One region of the Providencia sp. PROV208 genome, then DNA from elsewhere that is predicted to be linked to it. Evidence: predicted binding sites of a transcription regulator. Region 1 holds the regulator's gene; each other region holds the start of a gene.

Evidence for each region. Region 1 encodes PurR, which represses purine synthesis genes. Its sites were predicted from a motif close to CANGCAAACGTTTGCNTG; they were not measured.
Region 2: PR766_RS14350 (NCS2 family permease) is a predicted target of PurR. The motif match lies at 2,289-2,306, and genes of this name have one in related genera.
Region 3: gltS (sodium/glutamate symporter) is a predicted target of PurR. The motif match lies at 2,366-2,383, and genes of this name have one in related genera.
Region 4: purL (phosphoribosylformylglycinamidine synthase) is a predicted target of PurR. The motif match lies at 2,046-2,063, and genes of this name have one in related genera.

The regions. Positions count from the first base shown of each region.
Region 1 covers NZ_JAMPNS010000007.1:35,785-39,145, reverse strand. The annotation lists gene punC (purine nucleoside transporter PunC) at 1-322, opposite strand, end outside; gene punR (DNA-binding transcriptional activator PunR) at 445-1,350, shown strand; gene purR (HTH-type transcriptional repressor PurR) at 1,366-2,391, opposite strand; gene cydH (cytochrome bd-I oxidase subunit CydH) at 2,659-2,742, shown strand; gene sodB (superoxide dismutase [Fe]) at 2,831-3,361, opposite strand, start outside.
Region 2 covers NZ_JAMPNS010000017.1:162,431-165,791, reverse strand. The annotation lists gene PR766_RS14355 (Na+/H+ antiporter) at 1-466, opposite strand, end outside; gene PR766_RS14350 (NCS2 family permease) at 759-2,105, opposite strand; gene PR766_RS14345 (ArnT family glycosyltransferase) at 2,669-3,361, shown strand, end outside.
Region 3 covers NZ_JAMPNS010000012.1:82,861-86,221, forward strand. The annotation lists gene recG (ATP-dependent DNA helicase RecG) at 1-846, shown strand, start outside; gene gltS (sodium/glutamate symporter) at 984-2,198, opposite strand; gene PR766_RS10615 (uracil-xanthine permease family protein) at 2,432-3,361, shown strand, end outside.
Region 4 covers NZ_JAMPNS010000001.1:36,350-39,710, reverse strand. The annotation lists gene purL (phosphoribosylformylglycinamidine synthase) at 1-1,962, opposite strand, end outside; gene mltF (membrane-bound lytic murein transglycosylase MltF) at 2,231-3,361, shown strand, end outside.

The DNA.
Region 1 (3,361 bases):
AGAATCGTAATATTAATAACTGAGTTGCATCTGTAACCCAAATCATCCCTAAGCAACTCACAATAAATAAGGCAAGCCCGACAATAAGGATAGGTTTACGACCTAATTTATCGGAAAGAGGGCCCCACAAAAGCTGAGCAAAAGCGAAGCCAGCTAAAAAGATACTTAATGATGCGCTGATCGCACCTTCAGTGGTGTTTAATGCGGTTTGCATTGAACCAAAGGCAGGCAGATACATATCGATGGCTAAAAACCCCAGCATGCTTAAGCCGGCAAGGTAAATCAAAAATCCAGAGGAGTTTTTTGTCGCAGTATTTGTCATAGTTTTTACTTAATCTATATTTGAAATAATGTTAACGGTTATCTTATTGTATAGGCTATTTTTTTACGTTGTGAAACGGTAATATTTGGACTCTGCTATCAAATTATTTGAAGGGAAAGAAAATGTGGTCAGCTCATGCACTTGAAGTCATAGACGCAGTGGCTCGAACGGGAAGTTTTAGTGGTGCCGCAGATGAGCTGCATCGAGTCCCTTCAGCGATCAGCTATACAGTGAAACAAATCGAGGAATGGTTGGCAGTACCACTATTTGAGCGGCGTCACCGCGATGTAGTGTTGACTGAAGCGGGCGTTATCTTTATTAAAGAGAGCCGAAGTGTTATCAAAAAAATGATTGATACCCGCCATCAGTGTCAGCAAGTCGCAAATGGGTGGCGTGGGCAGTTCAGTATTGCGGTTGATTGTATTGTGAAACCACAGCGTACTGAGCAGTTGATTTTAGACTTTTATCGCCATTTTCCTGATATTGAGCTCTATATACACCCTGAAGTTTTTAATGGTGTCTGGGATGCTTTAGCGGATGGCAGAGTGGATGTGGCAATTGGTGCAACTCGTGCCTCACCCATTGGTGAGCGTTATAGTTTTCGTGATATGGGGTTTATGTCATGGCGCTGTGTGGCAAGCCCTGAACACCCATTAGCAAAAATCCAAGGTAAACTGACGGATGACCAAATGCGAGAGTATCCGAGTTTATGTCTTGAAGATACCTCTCGAAGCTTACCTAAGCGAGACACGTGGGCATTGGATAACCAGCGCCGCTTAGTTGTGCCTTATTGGGAAAGTGGTTTGGCATGTTTAGCGAATGGTCTCTGCGTTGGAATGGTGCCAGAACATCGAGCCGCACCCTTGTGTGCAGAAGGGAAATTAGTTGAATTGGAGCTAGCGCAGCCTTTCCCTGAAAGTCCATGTTGCTTAACATGGGTTGAAAACAATACATCTCCGGCGTTGAGTTGGCTTCTGGACTATCTTGGTGATAGTGAAACGCTCAACGCGGAGTGGTTTGCTAGCTAAATAATAACGACATGATTAACGGCGATAGTCGATAAATGGACCATCTGCCACGGAACGGCGTTCAACTAAACGTGGATGAACTTCAATCGTTTGTGCATCTTCACGTTTATTCACGATACGATCAAGCAACATCGCAAATGCCATTTGACCTAAACGCTCTTTTGGCTGGTGAATGGTAGTCAAAGCTGGGGTGAAGTAACGAGCGTTACGCACGTTATCATAACCAATAATGGAAATATCTTGAGGAACTCGCAGTCCCATCTCATCAGCAGCACAAATTGCCCCCATCGCCATAATATCACCACCACAAAAGACAGCTGTAGGGCGGTGCTTGTTACTGAGGATTTGCATCATCGCTTTATAACCGGATTCTGGCTCGAAATCTCCCTGAACAATCCACTCATCTTTCAGGGTGACTTTGGCTTCTTCCATGGCTTTTTTAAAACCAGTTAAACGTCCAATCCCCGTATTTCTTTCGAGAGACCCCGGGATCACGCCAATTTCCCGATGACCGCGATCAATAAGGTAACGACCGGCTAAATAACCACCGTGGAAAGAGTTATCAATAATACTATCAGTAAAGTCGCCACGAGAAGTTCCCCAATCCATTACCACCATTGGAATATTGCGGTAATCTTCCAACATGCCAATTAGGGTATCGGGGTATTCTGAGCACATGACAAGTAGACCATCGACTCGTTTTTGCGCCAGCATTTGCAGGTAGGCTTTTTGCTTACCTAAGTTATTGTGAGAATTACATAAAATTAAAGTGTAGCCTTTCTCATAGCAACTATTTTCAACAGATTCGATGACTTCTGCAAAATAGGGCGCCTCACTTGATGTCGCCAGTAGACCAATTGATTTGGTGTGATTGACTTTTAAACTACGAGCAACCGCACTTGGAGAATAATTGAGCTCTTTGATGGCGGCCCAAACGGCCGTTTTTGTATCATCAGCGACAAAACGCGTCTTGTTGATAACATGGGAGACGGTTGTGGTGGAGACGCCTGCACGCTTCGCCACATCTTTAATTGTTGCCATGAGAAGAAAAAACTCCTAACCAAAACTTGGTCTCTAAAATAATTCTAGTTAAATAATTACCTGCATATTGATGCATAGTCTCTTTGCTGGCAATAATTTAGCGATTTGTTATCGATTTTGTCTGATCTAGCGCAAAAACGAAAGAAATAATTGATGTTATAACATGTGATATAGACACTGGTTTTACGTTTTTGTGCATGTATACTGAAATAACCTTTTTATTTTATGGTTATTTGATAATTCAATTTCTCGATATGAGAGGGTCTCATGGATACAGATTTAAAATATGGATTACTAGCGGCATTTGGCTCTTTAGCTGTAATTATTTTGTTTGTTGTGCACATTTTCTGATTTCATTTCCATCCTTACTATTTAGGATGAGAAATAATTAAGGGCGAGTATTGTACTCGCCCTTAGTCATTTTAGATCTGAACTAAAATTAAGCCAGATTTTCTTCAACAAATTTCCAGTTAACCAGCGCCCAGAAATTTTCTAAGTATTTTGGACGCGCGTTACGGTAATCGATGTAGTAAGCGTGTTCCCAGATATCAACAGTCAGAACGGGCTTGTCGTCACCAGAGATTGGTGTTGCTGCGTTAGAGGTGTTGACGATAGCGAGGCTACCATCTGCTTTTTTCACTAACCAAGTCCAACCTGCACCGAAGTTTTTAACTGCGGCATCAGTGAATTGCTCTTTGAACTGAGCGAATGAACCGAATGCTTTGTTGATAGCTTCAGCAACTTTACCTGTTGGTTCGCCACCTGCATTTGGTGCTAAGCAGTGCCAGTAGAAAGTGTGGTTCCAAACTTGAGCCGCGTTATTGAATACGCCAGCGTCAGAAGTTTTGATGATTTCTTCTAAAGACAGACCTTCAAATTTGGTGCCTTTGATCAGGTTGTTCAGGTTAACAACATATGTGTTGTGGTGCTTACCATAGTGATATTCTAAGGTTTCAGCAGAGATATGCGG
Region 2 (3,361 bases), on a different contig from region 1:
CATTCATCAATGCTTCACCCTCTAGAACGCTCATCATACGCTTAGGAATGCGCCCTTTACCCACAATAGAGGACAACGCCACCGCATCCGTTGGGGATAATACCGCCGCCAGAGCAAAGGCCGCAATAAGTGGAATACCGGGCATTAGCCAGTAAATCAGATACCCAATCCCGACGACTGTCACCAAGACGAGCACCAACACCAGAATAAAAATTTCTCTTCCATTCTGGAAAAATTCACGGGTTGGCGTTTTCCAGCCATCGACGAATAACAGAGGGGGGATCAACAGAACCATAAATAGTTCAGGATCAAAAGAGACATGCAATCCAAATTGAGGCCACGCCAACAATGCACCGATAGCTATCTGAATAAGAGGAAGGGGAATACGGATGGGGATGACTTTCGTCACCACTCCAGAAACTGAAACAGCCAAAATCAAAATAAGAATAGTAAAGAAAATTTCCATGTTGCCCTTACTTATTGACTAATGCATACCCTAAATATCGCAGCTTAAAGTATAACGGGATAACCCAAAATTTGCCTGCCGCCGCATAGTAAGAGATAGCACCGTCCAGACCATGAGATTTTCAGTCAAGGCAGTCACTCATTGAAAATAGGCATTTTCACTTCATTTTCCGCCTTACCACTATTCTATCCTTAACAGGCTATCTGACGGGAAAATAATTTTAACTTTAGAATTAATCGCAACAATCCGTTAAAGGGCGACAATGGATGCCGCCCTATCATGAGAATTACCTTTAGATAGCTAGGTCGGCAGCATAAAACGCTACCAGTAGAACCGCGATAACGACGCTACCTAGGTTTAGCTTACGCCACTCACCCGCACAGATACGCCCAATAACCAGTGATGCAAAACCTAACATAATACCGGTAACGATATTACAGGTTAATACGATGAACACCGCACACAGTAGACCTGACATCGAATCCACAAAATCATCGAAATCCAATTTCGAGACATTGCTCAGCATCAACAGACCCACATACATTAGCGCTGGCGCTGTTGCATACGCAGGAACCAGATAAGATAACGGTGATAAGAACAAGATAAATAAGAATAAAATACCGACAACCACCGCGGTTAAGCCTGTACGACCACCCGCAGCAGTTCCTGCTGCTGATTCAATATACACGGCAGCTGGGGATGCACCGATTGCCCCTGCAAAAATACTGCTCACTGAGTCAGCGGTTAATGCCTTTCCACCATCGATAATTTGGCCGTCTTTATCCAGCAAGTTAGCTTGTCCTGCCACAGCACGAATCGTACCTGTCGCATCGAAAACCGCTGTCATGACTAACGCCAGAACACTTGGTAGAACCGCAGCTTGCAGAGCCCCCATGATGTCCATGTTAAACATTAGAGCCAAACCATCTTCCCCCAATGAAGGCAGCTTAAAGAAACCTTGATACTTCACCGCAGGATCGAAAATTAACCCAATAATTGAGATAGCGATAATCACCAGTAATACCCCACCCGGCACACGGCGTTTTTCTAACCCAAAAATTACCGCTAATCCAATCAGGGACATTAAAACTGGGAATGACGTAAATTCACCCAATGCCACAGGTAAGCCAGCATTTGGGTTTTTCACTACTAAGCCAACACCGGTAGCGGCAATAAGTAATAAAAATAGACCAATACCAATACCGGTCCCGTGCGCCACACCCATTGGCATATTACGTAAAATCCAACTGCGGATCCCAGTGATCGAGATAATGGTGAATAAACACCCCATTAGGAACACGGCCCCGAGTGCAACTGGGATACTGATATGTTGCCCTAATACTAAGCTAAATGCCGTAAATGCGGTGAGTGAGATGGCGCAGCCAATTGCCATCGGTAGATTCGCCCACAGCCCCATTAATAATGAACCGAAGCCAGCCACTAAACAGGTTGCAATAAACACAGCAGTAGGAGGAAACCCCGCCTGCCCTAGCATACCTGGCACCACGATGACAGAATAAACCATCGCTAAGAATGTGGTTAATCCCGCAATGATTTCGCGGCGTACTGATGAGCCACGCGCTGTGATCTTAAAATATGAATCCAATTTGCAATTGGATGAAGCCTGTTGGCCTGCCATGGTATACCTCTGCTATTAATTTTAGAAAATTCTATGTCACTATTTTTACTAAGCAATTTTTTAATTTTGCCCAAATGCTTAGCGAACATTGTCTCAGCTTTAAATCCACGTAAACGATTACTTTTTTGAAAACACTCACTGAACCGAGATATCTATCAAGGCAAAATTATTCTCTAGGAACAGTACGCAATCGTTTGGCTTTTAGAGCAAAGTGAGGCAAATTGTGAAGAGCGTAATTATCGTTCGAAAGGGGGGAATTGATCAAGTGTTTTATGCCTGCCTATTTTTCAACCTGACAAATGCAAAAAATATCAAAAATGAGCTGTATCTTTGCGATTATCCAGAATAGTTAAGTTTATTCACCTTTATATACCTTTCGTTTAAAGACAAATTTAAAAGTATTGATAAACTATTTAATAATAATTTTTTATTATTTATAAAAATCATCTTTTTATAAAAGCATTTATTTCCAACACTGATTAAATAATTAATTTACTCAGTGATTGTTTTTATAAAAATATTTTCAATATAACATTTAAATATTCTCTATAAATACCATGTCAATGACTGCACCATCCATTACAACACCAAAGAAAAGCGCCTTAATGCTTTTTTTTCTGTTTTTACTTATTTATCTTCTTCCTGGAATTTATGGCCATAGCCCATGGAAACAGGACGAAAACTACAGTTTTGGTATCATCCAAACCATGTATGAAACCGGAAATTGGCTTGTTCCGACCAATGCTGGTGAACCATTCATGGAAAAACCACCATTATATTATTGGACCGCTACCGTTTTTTCTCATCTGCTTTCAGGTGTTATGCCACTGTATGATGCAGCACGCAGTGCCAGCCTATTTTTTTCTATTATTAACTTTTCCTTTTTTGTTTTATTAGCACGTCGTTTTTTTAAATCTGAACATTTTGCAGATGCCCGTATTTGGACAGCATTTGCATTGTATGTTTGTGCTCCGGGGGTATTACGTCATACCCATGAAATGTTTACTGATGTTTCGTTAATGACGGGAGCGACAATTGGTTTATATGGCTTATTAGGGCTGATTCAACAGCAAAAAATTACCGCATCTGCCTGCTGGCTTGCCCTTGGGACAATCATCACTACGCTTTCTAAAGGGATATTTATTCCTGGCGTTTTATGGATCAGCCTATTACTCGCGCCTGTATTTATCACACAATGCCGTATTAAACTATTTTGGCTACCTACTCTATTGGCGGGGGTTGTTGCTCTCATCGCA
Region 3 (3,361 bases), on a different contig from region 1:
AAAGGTGAACAACAAGGTTTCCATCCTCATCAATTAATTATGACCGCCACGCCAATCCCACGCACGCTAGCGATGACCGCCTATGCTGACCTAGATACATCAGTGATTGACGAACTTCCTCCGGGAAGAACACCAGTCACCACCGTCGCAATTCCTGATTCGCGACGTAGCGACATTGTCGAACGTGTTCGCCAAGCTTGTTTAGAGGAAGGACGACAAGCTTACTGGGTATGTACATTAATTGATGATTCTGAGGTACTTGAAGCCCAAGCAGCTCAAGCCACAAGTGAAGAACTCGCACTTGCATTACCTGAACTCAAAGTAGGTCTGGTACACGGTAGAATGAAGCCTACCGAAAAGCAGAGCATCATGGCGGCTTTTAAAAATAACGAAATTCAGTTGTTAGTTGCTACCACCGTAATCGAAGTCGGTGTCGATGTTCCTAATGCAAGTTTAATGATTATTGATAACCCAGAACGACTTGGGCTAGCGCAGTTGCACCAGTTACGAGGGCGGGTTGGTCGTGGTTCCGTTGCATCGCACTGTGTACTGCTTTATAAAACGCCACTCACCCATACTGCTAAGCAGCGCTTGCAGGTTTTACGTGACAGCAACGATGGCTTTGTGATTGCTCAAAAAGATTTGGAGATCCGCGGACCAGGAGAGCTATTAGGCACAAGACAGACGGGAAATGCTGACTTTAAAGTCGCTGATTTATTGCGCGATCAGTATATGTTGCCGGAAGTGCAACGTCTCGCACGCCACATACAACAAAACTACCCTGAACATGCTCAGAAGATTATTGAGCGCTGGCTTCCCGAACGCGAGCAATACAGTCACGCTTAAGCTCTTTTTATCTCACCGACTTTTTTCGCCCACCTAAAATGAAAATTGCCGTGAACACATCCATGTCCACGGCAATACCTGCTTTATTTATACATTTAGTTATATATGTTTGTATTTACTTAAATACTTATTGCGTGTTAACCGCCAATTGTTGGAAAAACGGGTAACCACAAGTAGAACTTGATGACTAACGCATTCACAATATCGATAAAGAATGCACCAACCATTGGTACGACTAAGAATGCTAAGTGAGATGGACCAAATTTATCCGTCACGGCTTGCATGTTAGCGATAGCCGTTGGTGTTGCCCCTAAACCGAAGCCACAATGACCTGCAGCCAAAATCGCAGCATCATAGTTTTTGCCCATGACTCGGAAGGTAACAAAAATCGCATAACACGCCATTACACAAGCTTGAACGCCGAGAATAACTAACATTGGGATCGCCAAAGATGCCAGTTCCCACAGTTTTAAACTCATGAGAGCCATCGCTAAGAATAAGGATAGGCTAACGTTACCCATGACAGACACTGCGCGGTCAAATACTCGATAAAAACCAAGTAAAGACAAACTGTTACTTAAAATAACCCCGACAAACAAGACACATACAAATTTCGGCAGTGCAAATGCCGTACCTGCTAGTAACCCTGCAATCCAACTTCCTGCCAATAAACAGATAGCAATCAACGCAATAGTTTCAATCAGCACCATTGAGTTAATCATACGGTTGGATTGTGGTTTTTCAAATGCGGTAGGAACATCTTTGTCCTCATCCGCAGTACCCGGTGTTGGGATATTACGAATTAAGAAACGTGCAACAGGACCACCAATGAGTCCACCAAGTACTAAACCAAAAGTTGCACAGGCCATCGCAACTTCAGTTGCACTCTTGAAGCCGTAATCTTCCGTAAAGATTTTACCCCATGCAGCACCAGTACCATGACCACCCGATAAAGTGATTGAACCAGCTAATAGTCCCATCAGAGGGTCTAGACCTAATAATTTCGCGAGTGCGATACCGACTGTATTTTGAACCAGTAATAAACCGACGACGACAAAAATGAAGATTAACAATGCCTTACCACCAGCTTTTAAGCTAGCTAAGTTGGCATTCAAACCAATGGTTGCAAAGAATGCAAGCATCATCGGTTCTTGCAGTGATAAGTCGAAAGAAAGGCTCCAGTCAAAAACTTGCTTAACCACTAACAGGCTAAAAGCAACTAATAATCCCCCAGCTACGGGTTCAGGGATGGTGTACTTTTCAAGAAATGAAACCGATTTTACCAGTTTACGTCCGAGTAATAGCACTAGCGTGGCTGCGACCAGTGTGCCGTAGACATCGAGATGATACATTTACGTACCTCGTCTGTTGTTAATATTATTTAAAACTAATTAGACGTTATTTTTTTCCTTAAAACGCCAAAAGCAGGTGCAGGGATTAGAAAAAAAAATCGCGATAAATACAAGTTAAAACATATAAAAATGTGACGCTCTTAATTTAAAACCCAACTTAATTTTTTTGCGCAAACGATTGCTTTTTGTATTATTCTCTTTAAAATGCGCTTTTTGCTAGTGGAACTGGAACAATGAACGCAACGGCATCTGAAGAACAAAATGTTGAAAAAACAGTACAAAATCAAAGTGAACTGATCTACCGCCTTGAAGATAGACCTCCGCTTCCTCAGGCTCTATTTGCTGCAGGGCAACATCTATTAGCGATGTTTGTCGCCGTTATCACCCCTGCAATGTTGATTTGCCAAGCACTTGGGCTACCCGCTCACGATACCCAGCGCATTATTAGCATGTCATTGTTTGCTTCAGGAATTGCTTCATTAATTCAAATCCGTGCTTGGGGTCCTATCGGCTCTGGGTTACTGTCAATTCAAGGCACCAGTTTCAACTTTGTTGCACCATTGATTATGGGTGGTGTTGCACTTAAGCAAGGCGGAGCCGATATTCCGTCAATGATGGCAGCATTATTCGGCACTTTAATGGTCGCAGCGCTGACTGAAGTCATCTTATCTCGCTTTTTACACTTGGCTCGCCGAGTTATCACGCCGCTAGTTTCAGGTGTTGTCGTGATGATCATTGGTTTATCGTTAATTCAAGTCGGTTTAACCTCTATCGGTGGTGGTTACGGCGCGCTGAGTAATAATACTTTCGGCTCCCCTGATAACCTGATTCTAGCCGGTATTGTTTTAGCCGTGATTATTTTGCTAACTCGTCAGAAAAATCCGTACCTACGTGTTGCTTCTTTAGTGATTGCGATGGCGGTAGGCTATCTTGCTGCATGGTGGATGGATATGCTGCCAACAGCACAAGCCAGTGATGCCAAGCAATCCCTGATAACGATTCCTGAACCTTTCTATTATGGTCTCTCTTTTGATTGGAACTTGCTGATCCCATTGATCTTGATTTTTATGGTGACTTCTTTAGAAACCATTGGTGATATCACGGCGACCTCTGATGTCTCAGAACAACCAGTGCGTGGTCCGCTGTATATGAAACGCATTAAA
Region 4 (3,361 bases), on a different contig from region 1:
GATCGTAATTAAGAAGGTTTTCTCTGCAACAGCAGGTAAATGCAGAACACGTTTTACCGCTTCAGTTAAGTCGATTGACGTTCTATCTAATGACTCAGGCTCAGCTTTCTGTGATTTAACATCACGCAGCATTTTCGGTGTTTTACCCAATAACACATCAAGCGGCATATCAATAGGTTGATTATCGAAATGCGCATCGTTTAGGGTTAAATGGCGCTCTTCAGTGGCTTCACCAATCACAGCAAACGGCGCACGTTCACGCTCACAAATCTCAGTGAATAAGGAGAGTTGCTCTGGCGCAACAGCCATCACATAGCGCTCTTGAGATTCATTACACCATACTTCTAGTGGGCTCATACCCGGCTCATCATTCAGAATTTTGCGCAGTTCATAGCGACCACCACGACCACCATCGCTCACCAACTCGGGCATTGCGTTCGATAAACCGCCCGCGCCGACGTCATGGATAAACAGAATTGGGTTTTTATCACCTAACTGCCAGCATTTATCGATAACTTCTTGGCAGCGACGCTCCATTTCTGCGTTATCACGTTGGACGGAAGCAAAATCAAGATCCGCGGCAGATTGACCCGAGGTCATGGATGACGCAGCTCCCCCACCTAAGCCGATATTCATGGATGGACCACCCAGAACAATCAGTTTAGCGCCAACGGTAATTTCACCTTTTTGGACGTGATCTGCACGAATATTCCCGATACCACCCGCCAACATAATCGGCTTATGATAGCCACGCAACTCTTCGCCATTGTGACTGTTGACCTTTTCTTCATAAGTACGGAAGTAACCTAATAAAGCAGGACGACCAAACTCATTGTTAAATGCCGCACCACCTAAAGGGCCTTCAGTCATAATATCTAGCGCTGTAACGATACGCTCTGGCTTACCAAAATCTTCTTCCCACGGTTGTTCAAAGCCAGGAATACGTAAATTTGAAACTGAGAAGCCGACTAAGCCTGCTTTAGGTTTTGCACCGCGCCCTGTTGCACCTTCATCACGAATTTCACCACCCGAGCCTGTTGCCGCACCGGGCCAAGGAGAAATGGCTGTTGGGTGGTTATGGGTTTCGACTTTCATCAGAATGTGTGCATCTTCCTGATGGTAGCGATAAGTGCGCCCATCAGGCTCTGGGAAGAAGCGTCCTACTGAAGAACCTTCCATCACCGCCGCATTATCTTTATATGCGGATAAGACATGGTCAGGGGTTTTTTCGAAGGTATTTTTAATCATTTTAAACAGGGATTTCGGTTGTGTTTCCCCATCAATGATCCAATCTGCGTTGAAAATTTTATGGCGGCAGTGTTCGGAATTTGCTTGCGCAAACATATACAACTCAACATCCGTAGGATTGCGTTTTAATCCTGTGAATGCCTCTAATAAATAATCGATTTCATCGTCAGCTAATGCTAAGCCCATTTCTTTGTTTGCGGTGTCTAACGCTAAACGACCGCCTTCGATGATATCAATCACTTTCATCGGTGCAGGCTGATGTTGCACAAATAACGCTTCAGCCTGTTCAAAGGAGGCAAAAACCGTTTCCATCATGCGGTCATGCAATAGGCTGATGACGAGATCCCACTGCTCATGAGTCAGTGGATCGGCTTGAATATAGTAAGCAACGCCGCGTTCAATACGTTTAACTTGTGTTAAACCGCAGTTATGGGCAATGTCTGTGGCTTTAGAAGACCAAGGAGAGATAGTTCCTGGGCGTGGAGTGACTAAAATTAATTTTCCAAATGGCTCATGCTCAGCTAGAGAAGGACCATATTTTAATAAACTACTCAGCTTACCTTGCTCACTGCCACTTAATGGGGCTGATAGCTCAGCAAAATGCATATATTCAGCATAGATATCCGTTACTGGGAGCTGTTTTTCAGCAAACAGCGCCAAAAGGCGGGTAATACGAAATGCTGATAGTGCCGGTGAGCCACGCAAAATTTCCATAGTCTTCAATTCTCTCTTTTAAACGCCAGCCCTGATCACGAAAGCAGGGAAACCGGCGCCCATTATAGAGCAATGTTCATCAATACGAAACCGTTTGCGTGATTAAAAATAGAGCGATTAGTTAAATATTAATATGTGCTAAATACGATAATATTAGTTGCACCGATCGTCATAGTTAGAGCAAAATACGAAACCACTGGATTTATAACCATGATTAAACAGTCCCTACATAGAACACAGCACCCGTGCTTACACGAGAAATAATTATTTGAATAACCTAAAAGTTAACTATTTTATTATCGTGGTCATCACCTTACTTGCCACCATGATCATTGGCTTTAATGTCCGATGGTCAAATACGCCAACACCCCAAATCGACAAAATTATTGCGCGGGGAGAATTACGTATTAGTGCAGTAAGTTCACCACTTATCTATATTGATGAGCAACGTCAGCTCCGAGGTTTCGACTACGAGCTTGCTCAAGGCTTTGCTACATACCTAGGTGTTAAACTAAAAATCATTATCCGCCCCACAATTGAGCAAATTTTTGACGACCTCGACAATAGAGATGCTGATATCGCTGTCGCAGGACTTCTGTATAACAAAGATCGCTTAGACACCATGAAAACAGGTCCAAATTATTTAAGCGTGACTCAGCAATTGGTTTACCGTAAAGGGAAAAACCGCCCAAAAACGTTTAATGACCTGAAAGGTAAATTGGTGGTTATCGCCGGAAGTACTCACGCCAGCACTTTAAAAGCACTTTCAGCGCAATACCCTAACCTAAAATGGGAAGAAAGCACCGACTATACGCCAAGCCAATTACTCGAAATGGTTGCAGAAGGTGAAATCGATTATACCCTTGAAGATTCTATTGCGGTCTCTTTGCAACAACGTATTCACCCCAAAGTGGCTGTCGCATTTGACTTGCGTGATGAGCATGCCATTACATGGTATATGAGCCGTCAGTATGACGATAGCTTAGATGCAGCCCTGCTCGATTTCTTTAATATTAGTAATCAAAATGACCTACTCGCTCGCTTAACGGAAAAACATTTTAGCCATGTAGAATCCTTTGATTATTTTGACACTATTACATTTATTAGTGCCATTAATAATAAATTACCTGACTATCAGCATTTATTTGAAAAGTACGCTGAGACGGTCGACACCATCGATTGGAAGCTACTTGCAGCTATCGCTTGGCAAGAGTCCCATTGGGATCCTCTCGCAACCTCCCCGACCGGTGTTCGCGGAATAATGATGCTGACCAAACCCACTGCCACAACGATGGGAATTGAAGATAGGTTAGATCCTGAGGGTAGCATCAAAGGCGGCGCAGCGTATTTGGCCTATATTATGAATCGATTACCAGACTCGATTGCAGATGATGATCGT